Regions from separate parts of the Rhodoferax sp. GW821-FHT07F03 genome, predicted to be linked through region 1. Evidence: predicted binding sites of a transcription regulator. Region 1 holds the regulator's gene; the other holds the start of a gene.

The links. Region 1 encodes FliA, which starts transcription of late flagellar genes. Its sites were predicted from a motif close to CTAAAGTTTNNNNNNNNNNNGCCGNTA; they were not measured.
Region 2: a site for FliA is predicted at 3,187-3,213, ahead of AC07R0_RS01155 (YjfB family protein). Genes of this name have one in related genera too.

The regions. Positions count from the first base shown of each region.
Region 1 is NZ_JBWKQM010000010.1:220,667-227,212, reverse strand. It holds gene flhF (flagellar biosynthesis GTPase FlhF) at 1-911, shown strand, start outside; gene AC07R0_RS17155 (P-loop NTPase family protein) at 904-1,704, shown strand; gene AC07R0_RS17150 (RNA polymerase sigma factor FliA) at 1,704-2,420, shown strand; gene AC07R0_RS17145 (hypothetical protein) at 2,496-2,879, opposite strand; gene flgM (flagellar biosynthesis anti-sigma factor FlgM) at 2,917-3,243, opposite strand; gene flgA (flagellar basal body P-ring formation chaperone FlgA) at 3,352-4,089, opposite strand; gene flgB (flagellar basal body rod protein FlgB) at 4,312-4,725, shown strand; gene flgC (flagellar basal body rod protein FlgC) at 4,753-5,157, shown strand; gene AC07R0_RS17120 (flagellar hook assembly protein FlgD) at 5,179-5,838, shown strand; gene flgE (flagellar hook protein FlgE) at 5,877-6,546, shown strand, end outside.
Region 2 is NZ_JBWKQM010000001.1:258,298-264,843, forward strand. It holds gene curA (NADPH-dependent curcumin/dihydrocurcumin reductase) at 1-306, opposite strand, end outside; gene AC07R0_RS01140 (iron-containing alcohol dehydrogenase) at 331-1,491, opposite strand; gene AC07R0_RS01145 (TetR/AcrR family transcriptional regulator) at 1,577-2,191, opposite strand; gene AC07R0_RS01150 (CopD family protein) at 2,339-2,806, opposite strand; gene AC07R0_RS01155 (YjfB family protein) at 2,933-3,145, opposite strand; gene add (adenosine deaminase) at 3,292-4,311, opposite strand; gene AC07R0_RS01165 (sensor domain-containing diguanylate cyclase) at 4,461-5,753, shown strand; gene AC07R0_RS01170 (Rossmann-like and DUF2520 domain-containing protein) at 5,750-6,546, shown strand, end outside.

The DNA.
Region 1 (6,546 bases):
ACCTGATTGAAGAGCGCTTCAACACCATGGCCTGGTTGGGCAAGGCCAACAGCGATCCAATCCAGTCGAACCTGATGCTGAAGCTCATCCGGGCTGGCTACTCACCCACCCTGGCGCGAGCCGTCATTGAGCGCCTGCCCGAAGAAGCCACGGCCGCAGAAGCCGTTCGCTGGCTGATGGACGTACTGGAGCGCAATTTGCACACCGACGCAAGCGGCCAATCCATGGTGCAAGAAGGCGGCGTGTATGCACTGGTGGGCGCCACCGGTGTGGGCAAAACCACCACCGCAGCCAAGCTGGCCGCGCAATGCGTACGTATGTACGGCACCAACAGCGTTGGACTGATTACCCTCGACACCTACCGCATCGCCGCCCACGAGCAATTACGGGCATACGGACGCATGTTGGGAGTAGTCGCCCACCTGGCCCATGACCGCGCCGCACTGCAGGATCTGCTGGGCTTGCTGAGCAACAAAAAAATGGTGCTTATCGACACCACGGGATTGGCGCCCAGAGACCCGCGCAAGCGCGACATGCTGGACGTGCTGGACCTGCCCGGAGTCAACCGCTTGCTGGTGGTAAATGCCGGCGGCCATGGCGATACGCTGGACGAGGTACTCACCTCCTTCAAGACGCGCGGCATACAGCAAGCCATTCTGTCCAAGGTAGACGAAGCCGCCAAACTAGGCCCCGCACTGGACGCCATCATCCGCCACCAATTGGTGTTGCGCGGAGTGTGCAACGGCCAGCGCGTGCCGGAAGACTGGGAAGCAGCCGACGCCAAAAAGCTGGTGCGGGCATCCATGCGCTCGTCAAGCAAATCGGCATTCGATCCCAAGGCACTGGACTTGAACTTCTTCTTCTCGCCCGGCCAGTCCGAACCCGACCGCAAGGAACGGGTACATGCTTGAATCCTGCGCTGATCAGGGCGAAAGCTTGCGGCGATGGACGCCCAAGGCCGCTTGGAGCGTGATCGCCATGGTCAGCCAGGGAGATGCGTCCACCGAACTGCCGCTACTGTGGCAAGTTTGTGGCGCCTTGCAAGAGTTGCAATACCGCGTAACCGTGCTGGACGCCACCACCCAGGAATCGGAAGACAACCCTGGTTTACAGAACCTGTTGGATAGCGCACACTGGCTGGAGGACGCACCGGCTCCCAGTTTGCCGCTGCACATCGTGCCAGCCCGGCTAGGGTTGAGTCGCCTGGCACAGCTTGCCAGCCAGGAACACCCCATGCCTTTGCAGCCATTGGGCCACTTGTTTAGAAACTGCGACGTCGTCGTACTGTATGGGGCGGCCCCCTTACTGACTGCGCTGCTGATAAATAGCGAGGTGCGCCCCCTGCTGGCAGTCACTTCGCTGCGAGAATCCGTGCTGGAAGCCTATAAAAATATCAAGAATCTGTTGCTGCAAGCGCGGCTGTTACCCATTATTGTGCCGGTCATCACCTCTCCTATACAACGCGCCGAAAACCTGGCAAGAACCACGGGCCGGGTACTGCAAAAATGCGCCCAGATATATCTGGGCTGCAATACCGAATTCATGACGGTGCGCTCCTTCCAGCAACATAAACCCGTATGGGACGATGTGCACAGCCTCGTACTGCGTCTCATGGCCAATGCCGCCCCGGTCGTGCAAGGTTTGTCCACGGCAGCGCACAGCAAACCATGGGCTTCAGACATCTCCGTCATGGGGGCACGCTGATGTACACCGCCAAAGGCCACATGGACCGCGAACACATGATTCGCCAGTACGTGCCCCTGGTTCGGCGACTGGCGCACCACATGATTGCCAAGCTGCCGCCGAATATCGAGCTCGACGACCTTATACAGGTCGGCATGATCGGCCTGTCTGAAGCCCTGACCCGCTACGAAGTCGCCCAGGGCGTGCAGTTTGAGACCTTCGCCACGCAACGCATACGCGGAGCCATGATTGATGAACTGCGCGACAGCGACTGGATGTCGCGTGGATCGCGTAAAAGCCAGAAGGACATAGAACGGGCCGTTCAAAAGCTGGAGCAAAAGCTGGGCCGCGGCCCCATGGAATCCGAAATTGCGGCCGAACTCGAACTCTCGCTGCCCGAATACCAAAGCCTGCTGGGCAAGGTACGCGGTACCCAACTCGTCTATTTGGAGGACATGACCGGCGGGGGTGATGACGAAGCCAGCTTCCTGGACCGCCATGTAGCCGATGAAACAGCCGACCCGCTGCACTTGTTGCGCGATCACCGACTGCGCGAATCGCTGGTAGAAGCCATCAAGACCCTACCCGAACGCGAGCAATACATCATGAGCATGTATTACGAAAGCGATCTGAATTTGAAGGAAATCGCCGCAGTGCTGGAGATCACGGAGTCTCGCGTCTGCCAACTGCATAGCCAGTCAATTGCCCGCCTACGGGCAAAAATGCGCAGCCACTAACGCTGATTTGACTATCTAGGCCCATTAAAAAAGCCGCTCCTGATGGGGCGGCTTTTTTAATGGGCGCAAGAGCACTCAGGTTGCCATGGCGGCATATATACGGGCCGCACCACCTCGGTAAGTTGATGCCTTTGCGCCGTTGCCATAGGTCTGCGCTTGTGCTGCCTGGGGTAACACCGCAGCCAAAGCTCGGTCCACCACCACGGCCCGGCGCAATAAATTAGTGCGCTGCTGGGACAACGTGAGCGAAACCCGCGCCAACCGCTGACGCAGCACCTGATCCAGACGGGCTGAAGCTGCAGGGCCTTGCAACAAACCTGACAGCCCCACCACCGCCTGCCTCAATGCAGAACTGGTGGACTCCAAAACCAGAGGCTCGCCAGACAGCAAGGCAGCCGAAACATCTTCCAGCAATTGTTCAACCTGGGACAAACTGTTTTCCAGACGGGATGCAAACATGGTTATTGCCCCAGATGAAAAGACAGCGAATAAGCGCTTACTTGGAGGTGACGCTCAGCATTTCCTGGGCATTGGAGAGCAATTTGTCTGCAATCGCCTCCGGATCGACCTTGAAAGTCCCGTTCTTGATGGCAGCCCGCAATTCGGCCACCTTCTTGCTGTCGAAGTCGGAACTCACGCCGCGGTCGGCTGTTTCCAGGGTGCGAGCCAAGGTGGAAACGGACACGGATGCGCCTGTCGAGGGCGCCGTCTGGGCGCTCTGCTGCGCAATGCTGGCGGGCGCAGCGCTTTTGTCCTGCTCGGCCTTTTTGAGGCTGGCAGAACCAACCGCTCCCGGTAGCTCTTGTCCTGTTCCAATTTTCATCACACTCTCCAACCGCCTCAAACGTGAAGCATCGTAGCAATGGTTTCGGCAGAATCCGCATTATCTTTAGCCCTAAAAACAGTAGTCGGCGTAAAAAAGCTGATCTTGTTACATTTCAATCCGGACGGTACGGGCGTCCAGCACCATTCCAGACATCACCCGCCCACTATCCATCCGCACGCGGGCCACCTGACCCACCACACCGGCTGTCATGGCCTGGCCATCCGAAGTCACCTGAAAGCCCGCGCCTTGGGCCAAAACCCGGATTTGTGTACCTGCCTGGAACACCTGGGCCGGCTTCAGCATGGATTGGCGTATTACCTGCCCTGCACCCCAAGAGCGCGTTGCGATCTGACCCACCCACTGCTCAGGCAGGGCCGCAACCGGCGAAACATCGTCCGCCCAATCCACCTCTGCAGCCATGGCGTCGGCCATCGTCAGCACGGCACCCGCATTGACATTCGATTTTGCGATCCAGGCCGGGCCAAAAGCCTTCACTGCCACCGGCAAAAAAACATTCCAACGGGTCACCCCGTCCAGACAGCGCAAGCCTATGCGGCTTTTACCCCATAGACGGGTACCGGCTGGGAGGTAAGGTTCCACCTTGGCGCACGGAGCCAAACGCAAGCGCGTATCCAGCGCCCCCACGACCACTTCCATGCGCAACGACGTACCGCTCCCGGACACATCGCTTGGCACCTGGGCCACGGCAGACTCGGCCCAGCGCTGCCCCACGCTCAGGACCTCCGACTCCACCTGGGCGTAGGCCCCTGCAGACCACAACAAGGCCGCCACAGCGGCGCCAACGCCACGGCGCACGCCCACCAGAGAAGAAAGAAACTGCATAACACCTCCATGCCCCGACTGGCTTCACGCGGAACACCACGCCGATTCGGTCCGCAACTTGCGGAACTATAGGCAAACACACTCAAAGACAAAGCCGGGAACTGGCCAGAAATCACCCGCTTCTTCCAGGGCTCAAAAGACTCAAGTTTTCTCATAATTTGCCCAACGCGAGAGCCGGGATGGCACCGGATGTCTCGCTTTAGCGAAAACGCGAGGTGTCGCATGTTGGACAAAATGGTGGGTGGGCTTGATTTCCAGAGCAAGGCATTGGTGCTGCGCGCTGAGCGCCAGCGCGCCATCGCCAGCAATATCGCCAACGTAGATACCCCTGGCTATGTAGCGCGCGACTTCAAGTTCAAAGACGCCATGGAGGCAGCCACATCCAGCTCCAGCCTGGTTACTGGCAACAAGACCAACGCCAGGCATATGGACATGCCGGAATTGAGCGACAGCACCATTGGAGGCGGCCAGAAACTGGGCTATAGCGTGCAAAGCCAACCCAATCTGGACAACAACACGGTGGACTTGGACCGCGAACGGGCCAACTTTGTGGACAACTCGGTCCGCTATGAAGCCACGCTGCGCTTTATCAACGGGCAGGCCAAAACCATGCTCAGCGCCATCACGGGGCAATAAGCCCAGGCCGATTCCAAGGAGTGACGCATGTCCATGTTTTCCATATTCAATGTCTCTGGCAGCGCCATCAGCGCCCAGTCGCAGCGCCTTAACGTGGTGGCCAGCAATCTGGCCAACGTTGATGCGGTGGCCGGGCCAGACCAACAGCCCTACAAGGCGCGCCAGGTGGTGTTCCAAACCACGCTGATGGGCGCCGAAAGCGCCGCGGGCGTCAAGGTAAAAGAGATCACGGAAAGCCAGCAACCCGGCCGCAAGGTGTTGGACCCGACCAGCCCCATGGCCGATGCCGACGGCTATGTCACCCACTCCAACGTGAACGCCGTGGACGAAATGGTGAACATGATTTCCGCTTCGCGCTCGTACCAGAACAACGTTGAAGTCATGAACACGGCCAAAACCCTGCTGCTCAAAACGCTGCAGATGGGTCAATAATTTTTTACAGGGAATCCAGCCATGGCCGTCGATTACTCCGCCATCAACGCCGTCAGCAGCTCCATCGCAGGCACATCCACGTCCAGCAGCAACAGCACGACGGCAGCAGCCTCCGAAGACCGGTTCCTGAAACTGCTGGTCGCCCAGCTGAACAACCAGGACCCCATGAACCCCATGGACAACGCGCAGATGACCAGTCAACTGGCGCAGATCAACACCGTGTCGGGCATACAGACGCTGAACGACACCATGAAAAGCATGGCCACGCAAATCGCGGCACTGCAATCCCTGCAGGGCAGTTCCACCATTGGCCATGACGTGCTCACCGAAGGCTCCACACTGGACATCGTGGATGGGGTTGGCAAAGGCTCGTTCGATCTGAGCTCCAACGCCGATGCGGTAAAGGTGGAAGTCAGCACCGCCGGTGGAACCGTGCTGGGTACTGTCAACCTGGGCGCCCAGGAAAAGGGCCGCCAAGCCTTCACCTGGGATGCCTCGTCCTACACCGGCACCGGCGATCTGAGCTTCAAAGTCACGGCCACCAATGGCGGAACTGCCGTTACCACGACCTCCCTGCAACGCAACAAGGTGGTGGCCGTCAGCAATGACAACAACGTTCTGAATCTGCAATTGCAGAACGGATCGTCGGTGGCCTACGCCGACGTCAAAGCCATTCTGTAAATCCAGCCCCTCTCTCACCGTACTTTCAGGAGCACTCCATGAGCTTTCAACAAGGCCTTTCCGGCTTGAACGCCTCCAGCCAAAACCTGGACGTGATTGGCCACAACATTGCCAACGCCAACACCACCGGCATGAAAGCCTCGCGCGCCGAGTTTGCCGAGCTGTATGCCTCGTCCCTGGGCAGTACCGGAGGTGTGAGCAAGGGCCTTGGGGTGGAAGTACAAACCATCTCACAGCAATTTACCCAAGGCAACATCAGCGTCACCGGCAATTCGCTGGACGTGGCCATTAACGGCAATGGCTTCTTCCAGCTGCAACTGACCGACGGCAGTACGGCTTATGGTCGGGACGGCGCATTCAAGCTGAATAAATCCGGTGAAATCATCACCAATGATGGCGCCCACCTCTTGGGACTCACCGCCGCCGCCGATGGCACCATTCCAACCGGCGGCGCCGTCGGTCCCTTGACGCTGCCCACCGGAGGCGAGATCCCAGCAGTCGCCACCTCGGCGGTCACCCTGGGCTTCAACCTCGACGCGTCGGCCGCCGTAGCTACCGGAGGACCACCACCCACAGCACTGGTTCCAGTGCTGGAAACCTACGGCACCTCCATTACCACCTACAACGCACAGGGCACAGAAATCCCAGTGAGCGTGTATTTCACCAAGACGGCAGCCAACACCTGGGAGGTCTACGCCAGCGTGGACG
Region 2 (6,546 bases), on a different contig from region 1:
CCAGCCGGTATAGGCCAGTACCCAGTCGCCTTCGGCAAAGCCGGGGTGCTGGCTGGTTTGCACGCGGCAGACGGTGGCGCCGACCATGGTGGCGCCCACGGCCACCGGTGCGGCATAGCTGGGCGCGTCGCTCATGCGGCCGCGCATATACGGGTCCAGCGACAGGTAGACCGTGCGCAGCAGCACCTGGCCCGGGCCGGCCACGGGTACGGGGCCGCTGGCCAGGTGGAAGTTGGCGGCGGTGGGCGCGCCGTGTGGGCGGGATGCCAGCTGGATTTGGCGGTTGGTAGTGGTGGTTTGGCTCATGTTCTGGGTTCTCCGGGTGGGGGTTTACAGTGCGGCTTCCAGGATACGGCGGCTGATGGCGGGCGTGATGTCACCGTGTTCGCTGAGCTGGGTCATGCCGTGGTCCTGCAGCTGCTGCACCACGGTATCGATGGCGTCCGCGCCCAGGCCGTAGCCGCTCAGGCGGGTGGCGATGCCCATGCGCTCGAAGAAGTCGCGGGTCTGGGCGATGGCGGCGGTGATGCGTTCATCGTCCGTGCCGGTGTGTATGCCCCAAACGCGCTCGCCGTATTGCAGCAGCTTGTCGCGCTTTTGCACGCGGCGCTCTTCCAGCATGGCGGGCAGCACGATGGCCAGGGTGCGGGCGTGGTCGATGTTGTGCAGGGCGGTCAGCTCGTGGCCCACCATGTGGGTGGCCCAGTCTTGCGGCACGCCGGCGCCGATCAGCCCGTTGAGTGCCAGGGTGGCGGCCCACATCAGGCTGGCGCGGTCGTCGTACACCGGCGTGGGCGCGGCCAGCAGGCGTGGGCCGATCTCCACCAGGGTCTGCAGCAGGCCTTCGGCAAAGCGGTCTTGCACCGGTGCGTTGACCGGGTAGGTCAGGTACTGCTCCACGGTGTGGACGAAGGCATCGACCACACCATTCGCCAGCTGCTGGGGCGGCAGGGTGTAGGTCTTGGTCGGGTCGAGTACCGAGAACAGCGGGAACACCTTGGCGCTGCGGAAGGGCAGCTTGGCACCGACGTCGCGCCGGGTGATGACGCCGCCGTTGTTCATCTCCGAGCCGGTGGCGGGCAGGGTCAGCACCGCGCCGAAGGGCAGGGCCTGGCCGATGTTGCGGCCGCGCTGCAGCAGGATGTCCCAGGCATCGCCTTCGAACAGGGCCGCAGCGGCGATGAACTTGGTGGCGTCAATTACCGAGCCGCCGCCCACGGCCAGCAGGAAATCGAAGCCCTCGGCCCGGATGCGCGCCACGGCCTGCAAGGCGGTGTCATAGCTGGGGTTGGGCTCGATGCCCGCAAACGTGCTGTGCTGGCGCGTGCCCAGGGCCTGGCGCACCTCGGTCAGGGTGCCGGTTTTTTCGGCACTGGCGCCACCGACCAGGATCAGCACCTTGGCGCCGGCGGGCACCAGCTTGGCGATGTCGGCAATGCGGTCCTTGCCAAAGACGATATGGGTGGGGTTGTGGAAGTCAAAGTTCAGCATGGGGGCCCCTTGTTTTTAGAACGAGTAGTTGTAAATAGACCGGTCGGCTAGTTGGGCCGGTGAAAAAATGATGGACATGCATGGCTCAGGCGGTGCGTGGGCCCAGCAGCAGTTCGGTGCTGCGGGTGGCTTGGTCAAACGCGCTGCCGTCACGGCGCAGCTTGGACAAAAGGCTGGCGCCCAGCCATAGCGCGTACAGGGTTTCGGCGGTGCTGGAGGCGTCCAGGCTGGCGGGCACGGAGCCGTCCAGCCGGGCTTCCTCCAGGCACAGGGCCAGGCGTTTTTGTACGCCGTCGGCGCCTTCGCGCAGGGTCTTGCGCATGGGTTCAGAGATGTCGGCCACTTCGGCGCTGAGCTTGACGATCAGGCATTTGGGGCTGGACGCAGGCTCTGTGCTGTCGCCCACGCCGCATTGCGTGACGTTCCAGTACGACCAGTAGCGCATCAGCCGGGCACGTGCCGGCGTGCCGTCGGGCCGTAGCAACGCGTCCAGCTGCTGCAAATAGCGCTCGATATAGCGCGCCAGCAGCACCTCGCCAAAGCGTTCCTTGGAGCTGAAGTAATGGTAGAACGAGCCCTTGGGCACGCCCGCACTGGCCAGTATCTCGGCCAGGCCCACGCCCACGAAACCCTTGCTGGAGATCAGGCGTTCTCCGCAGTCGAGGATCTGGTTACGGGTGGGGGAGGCGTCGGCAAGCATGGGTTGGATTGTGGATCAAGTAGACCAGTCGTCTAGTTCGGGTGCATGAAAAACCCGCCATAGAGGCGGGTTTTAGTGGAAGGCTTTTGCTATGAAATACGTAGCTTCCTGCGCAGGAATTAATTGCGCTAGAGGCCTGTTTCGTTCCTAGTGGATGAACTTCACCGCAGCAATCGCCAGCCAGCCCAGTACAAAGTTCAGCACCACCAGGTTGTGGATTTGGCCGGCGGCGCGCGCGGCGGTGGGCCATTCGGCGGCGGCTACGGCGCGCTTGAACTTGGCAAAGCCGGCAAAGTAGATATGGCCAAACACCAGCACCATCAGTAGGCCCAGGCCGGCCATCAGGCTCCAGCCCAGGGGCAGGCCTGCACCAGCGGCGCGGGCGGCCTTCATGCTGCTGCTGTACATATGGCCACCGGTGGCCAACAGCAGCACGATGGCGCCCAGTACCAGGCGGAAGAAGCGCTGCATCACCTGCACCATCAGCCGGGCGCGCGGCTGGGCCTCCATGGCGACCAGGGCGGCGGGGCGCAGGGCGAACAGCATGAAGGTCATGCCACCCATCCAGACGATGGCGGCCACTAAATGGAGAAAGGCAAAGGCTTCAAACAGCATGGCGGTATCTCGTGGGGGAAAGCTGCATTGTGACCGCCTCCGGTCCCTGGGCCCACGGCATGCTGCTAAATCTATAGCTGCCAGCGCAGGATTTATCTGCGCTAGCGCCGGTTTTTATCCTGAAACTCAGGCGTAGGTGTTGAGCTGGGTGCCCAGGCTGCCGGAGGTGGCCAGTGTCGGTGCGGGTGCGGGCTGGGGCAGGGCGTCTAACAGGGTCTGCGCGTTGCTCTCCTGCTGGTCCAGGGCTTTTTTCAGCACGCGGATGTTCAGGCTGTCGGACGCGGGGGCTTGTGCGGCGGCGGTGGCCGACTGCACGGCCGTGGTGTTGGCAATTCCCATGGTGCGGGTCTCCTGGCGGGGCGTAGAACGCGGTTCCTGGTTATCGGCGGTTTGCGGGCAGTCTGGAGTCGGGATTTCCCGTTTTTATGAAAAAATGGCTGTGGCGTACGTATTAACTGCGCAATCAGCTATTGAATACATAGCAACTACCAGGCTGTTAGCGCCTGCAAAAGTTGCTGGCGCGTGGCTGGCGGGGCAAAGCTGGCTTCGATGGAGGTGCGGGCAATGGTGCGCAGGTCGGCGTCGGTCCAGCCAAACGCGGCCTGGCAGCGCTGGTATTCACCCACTAGGCTGGCGCCCAGCAGCGAGGGGTCGTCGGTGTTCAGCGAGACGCGTACGCCGGCGCGGTATAGCCGGTCTACCGGGTGCTCGGCCAGCGAGGGGTAAACGCCCAGCAGCAGATTCGAGCTGGGGCAGATGCCCAGCGGTATCTGCCGATCCACCAGCAGGGCCACCACGGAGGGGTCTTCAATGGCGCGCACGCCGTGGTCGATACGGTCCGCGCCCAGCAGCAAGATGGCGTCGCGCACGCCCTCGGCTCCACTGGATTCACCCGCATGCACGGTGCGCCGCAGGCCGGCGGCCCCGGCGCGCTGGAAGGCTTCGGCAAAGCGTGGGCCGGTGCGGCCGGCCGCGGCTTCGTTGCCGTCTATGGACAGGGCCACCACGCGCGGATGGCGCAGCGCTACCAGCTGCTCCACCAACTGCACCGCCGCGTTGGCCGACTGGGTGCGCAGCAGGCTGATGCACAGGTTCACCGGCGGCAGACCGTCCTGCTCGGCGGCGCTCAGCCCGGCGTCTATGGCGTCCAGCATGGCTGGCAGCCGGCCATGCCAGGCCTTCCAGTGGCTGGGGTTGACGATCAGGTCGGCATAGCCCGCGCCGTTGTCGGCCAGGCGCTGGCTGTAGGCATAGGCCAATTGGGCCAGGCGCTCGGGTGTGTCGGCCAGCCCGCAGGCCCAGTCCAGAAAGTGCAGAAAGTCGCCCAGGCCCTGGAAGGCAAACAACTGATCCACAGGCCGTGGCAGCGTTACACCCGCCTGCTGTGCCCAACTTGCCAGCAAGGCGGGCTCGAAACAGCCCTCCAGGTGGGCATGTACCTCGGCCTTGGGCAGAGTGCGCAGGCGGTCTTGGGCGGTGCTGGCGGGGACGGGAGACGTATGCATACGGCATCTTAGAGCGAGTTCAAAGTCTTTTGGGAGGCCCAAAAAAAGACTTTGAACAGGTTTCTAGCCGTGGAATACCCGCCTACTGAAGGACGGCGCAAGAGCAGGGGAGCCCCTAGAATGAATGTATTCAAAAGTAAGGAGTGCGCATGGAAGCTTCTTATGAAGAGTTGATCGCGCAGGTCTTCACATTGCAAACCACCTTGGACCATGTGGGCGCTTATGTCTATGCCAAGGATTTGCAGGGCCGCTACACCTACGCCAACAGCATGGTGTGCAAGCAGTTCCGTTGTCGCCTGGACGAGGTGGTGGGCGCTGCGGACGACAAGTTTTTCGATCTGACGGTCCACAACCAATTCATGGCCAATGACCGCCACGTCATCGCCACGGGAGAGAAGGTCGAATTGGAAGAGGTCACTCTGGCTAAGGGCCAGCAGCAGCCCACGATCTGCTGGTCCGTCAAGCTGCCGCTGCGCGCACCAAGTGGCGAGATCGTTGGTCTGTGCGGCATTTCTACCGACATCACCGAGCGTCGACGCCTGGAGAGTACGCTGATGGCCCAGAAGACGCTGTTGGGCACGGTGCTGAATAATTTGGAGGCTCTGGTCTATATGAAGGACCGGCAGCGCCGTTATTTGTACGCCAATATCAACGCTGCCGAGCTGTTCGGTCAGACGCAGGAGAGCATCGTAGGCCTGACGGATGCGCAGATGATTCCCCCGGAGGAAGCGGAGCGTTTCGGCGTGATGGACCAGCAGGTGTTTGACAGCGGGCGTAAATCCACCGGCGAAGAAACCTTGGTGGACGCCGACGGCGTGACGCGCCATTACTGGTCCATCAAGGTGCCCATCACCAACCACGGCGTGGTGGACGCCTATGTGGGCATCTCCACCGACATCACCGAGGTCGTGCGGCTGAAAAACCAGTTCCGCCTGCTGGCCAATACCGATGCACTCACCGGCATCCTGAGCCGCCGGCATCTGCTGGAGCGGGCCGAGCAGGAGCTCAAGCGCGTGCGCCGCGCGCAGACGCAGATCGCGGTGATCGCCTTTGATATCGACAACTTCAAACTGGTCAACGACGGCTTCGGCCACTCGGTGGGCGACCGCGCCATCGTCGCCGTGGTGCAGGCTTGCCAGCGCAATCTGCGCGAGACCGACCTCTTTGGCCGCATCGGCGGCGATGAATTCGTGGTGGTGGCGGTGGATTCCGACCTGGCGGGTGCCCTGGCTCTGGCCGAGCGTATGCGCCAGGGCGTGGAGCAGGCGCTGTGCTTGTCCAACGACGGCAGGCCTGTGCGACTGAGCTCCAGTTTCGGCGTGGTGATGTCCGAGCCCGATGCCACGTTGGATGAGTTGCTGACCCATGCCGATGGCATGCTCTACCGCGCCAAGCGTGCCGGGCGCAACCGTGTATGGCATTTGCCCAGCGACCCGCCATGAAAACCCTGAACCTGGTGGGCGCGGGGCGCGTGGGCCAGACCCTGGCACGCTTGTGGCGACAGCAGGGCAGCTTCGCCGTACAGGACGTGCTGACCACCTCTTTGCAGCGCGCCGAGCTTGCCTGTGCCTCCATTGGCGCGGGCCGGGCGGTGGACAACCCGCAGGCCCTGCGCTCCGCCGATGTGTGGATGCTGGCCGTGCCGGATGCGCAGATTTCCGCCGCAGCCCAGGCGCTGGCGGCGGCCTTGTCTGCCAATGCCACACCTGCGCTGGCCTTCCACTGCAGTGGGGCCTTGGGCCATGGGCTGCTAGCACCGCTGGCTGAGCGGGGCTGGCAGACGGCCAGTGCGCATTGCATTCTGAGTTTTGCCTCGGTGGACGCGGCCGTGGCCCAATTTGCCGGTACCGCCTGCGCGCTGGAAGGTGACCCGGCGGCCTGCGAAATTTTGCGCAGCGCCTTCACGGCCATTGGCGCGCAATGCTTTGGCGTGGCCACGGAGCACAAGCTGCTGTACCACGCTGCGGCGGTGTTTGCCACCAACTTTCTGCCGGTGCTGCAGAGCGTGGCCGAAGACGCCTGGCGTAGCAGCGGCGTGCCGGCGGAGCTGATCCCAGGCCTGCGCCGCATGTTGCTGAACAATGCCGTGGCCAATATCACCGCGCTGGGTCCAGCCGCCGCGCTGACCGGGCCGGCCGCGCGCGGCGACACCGCGGCCATTGCCCGTCAGGCGCAGGCCGTCACGGCCTGGGACGCCCAGGCCGGCGCGGCCTATGAGGCGTTGAGTGCGCTGGC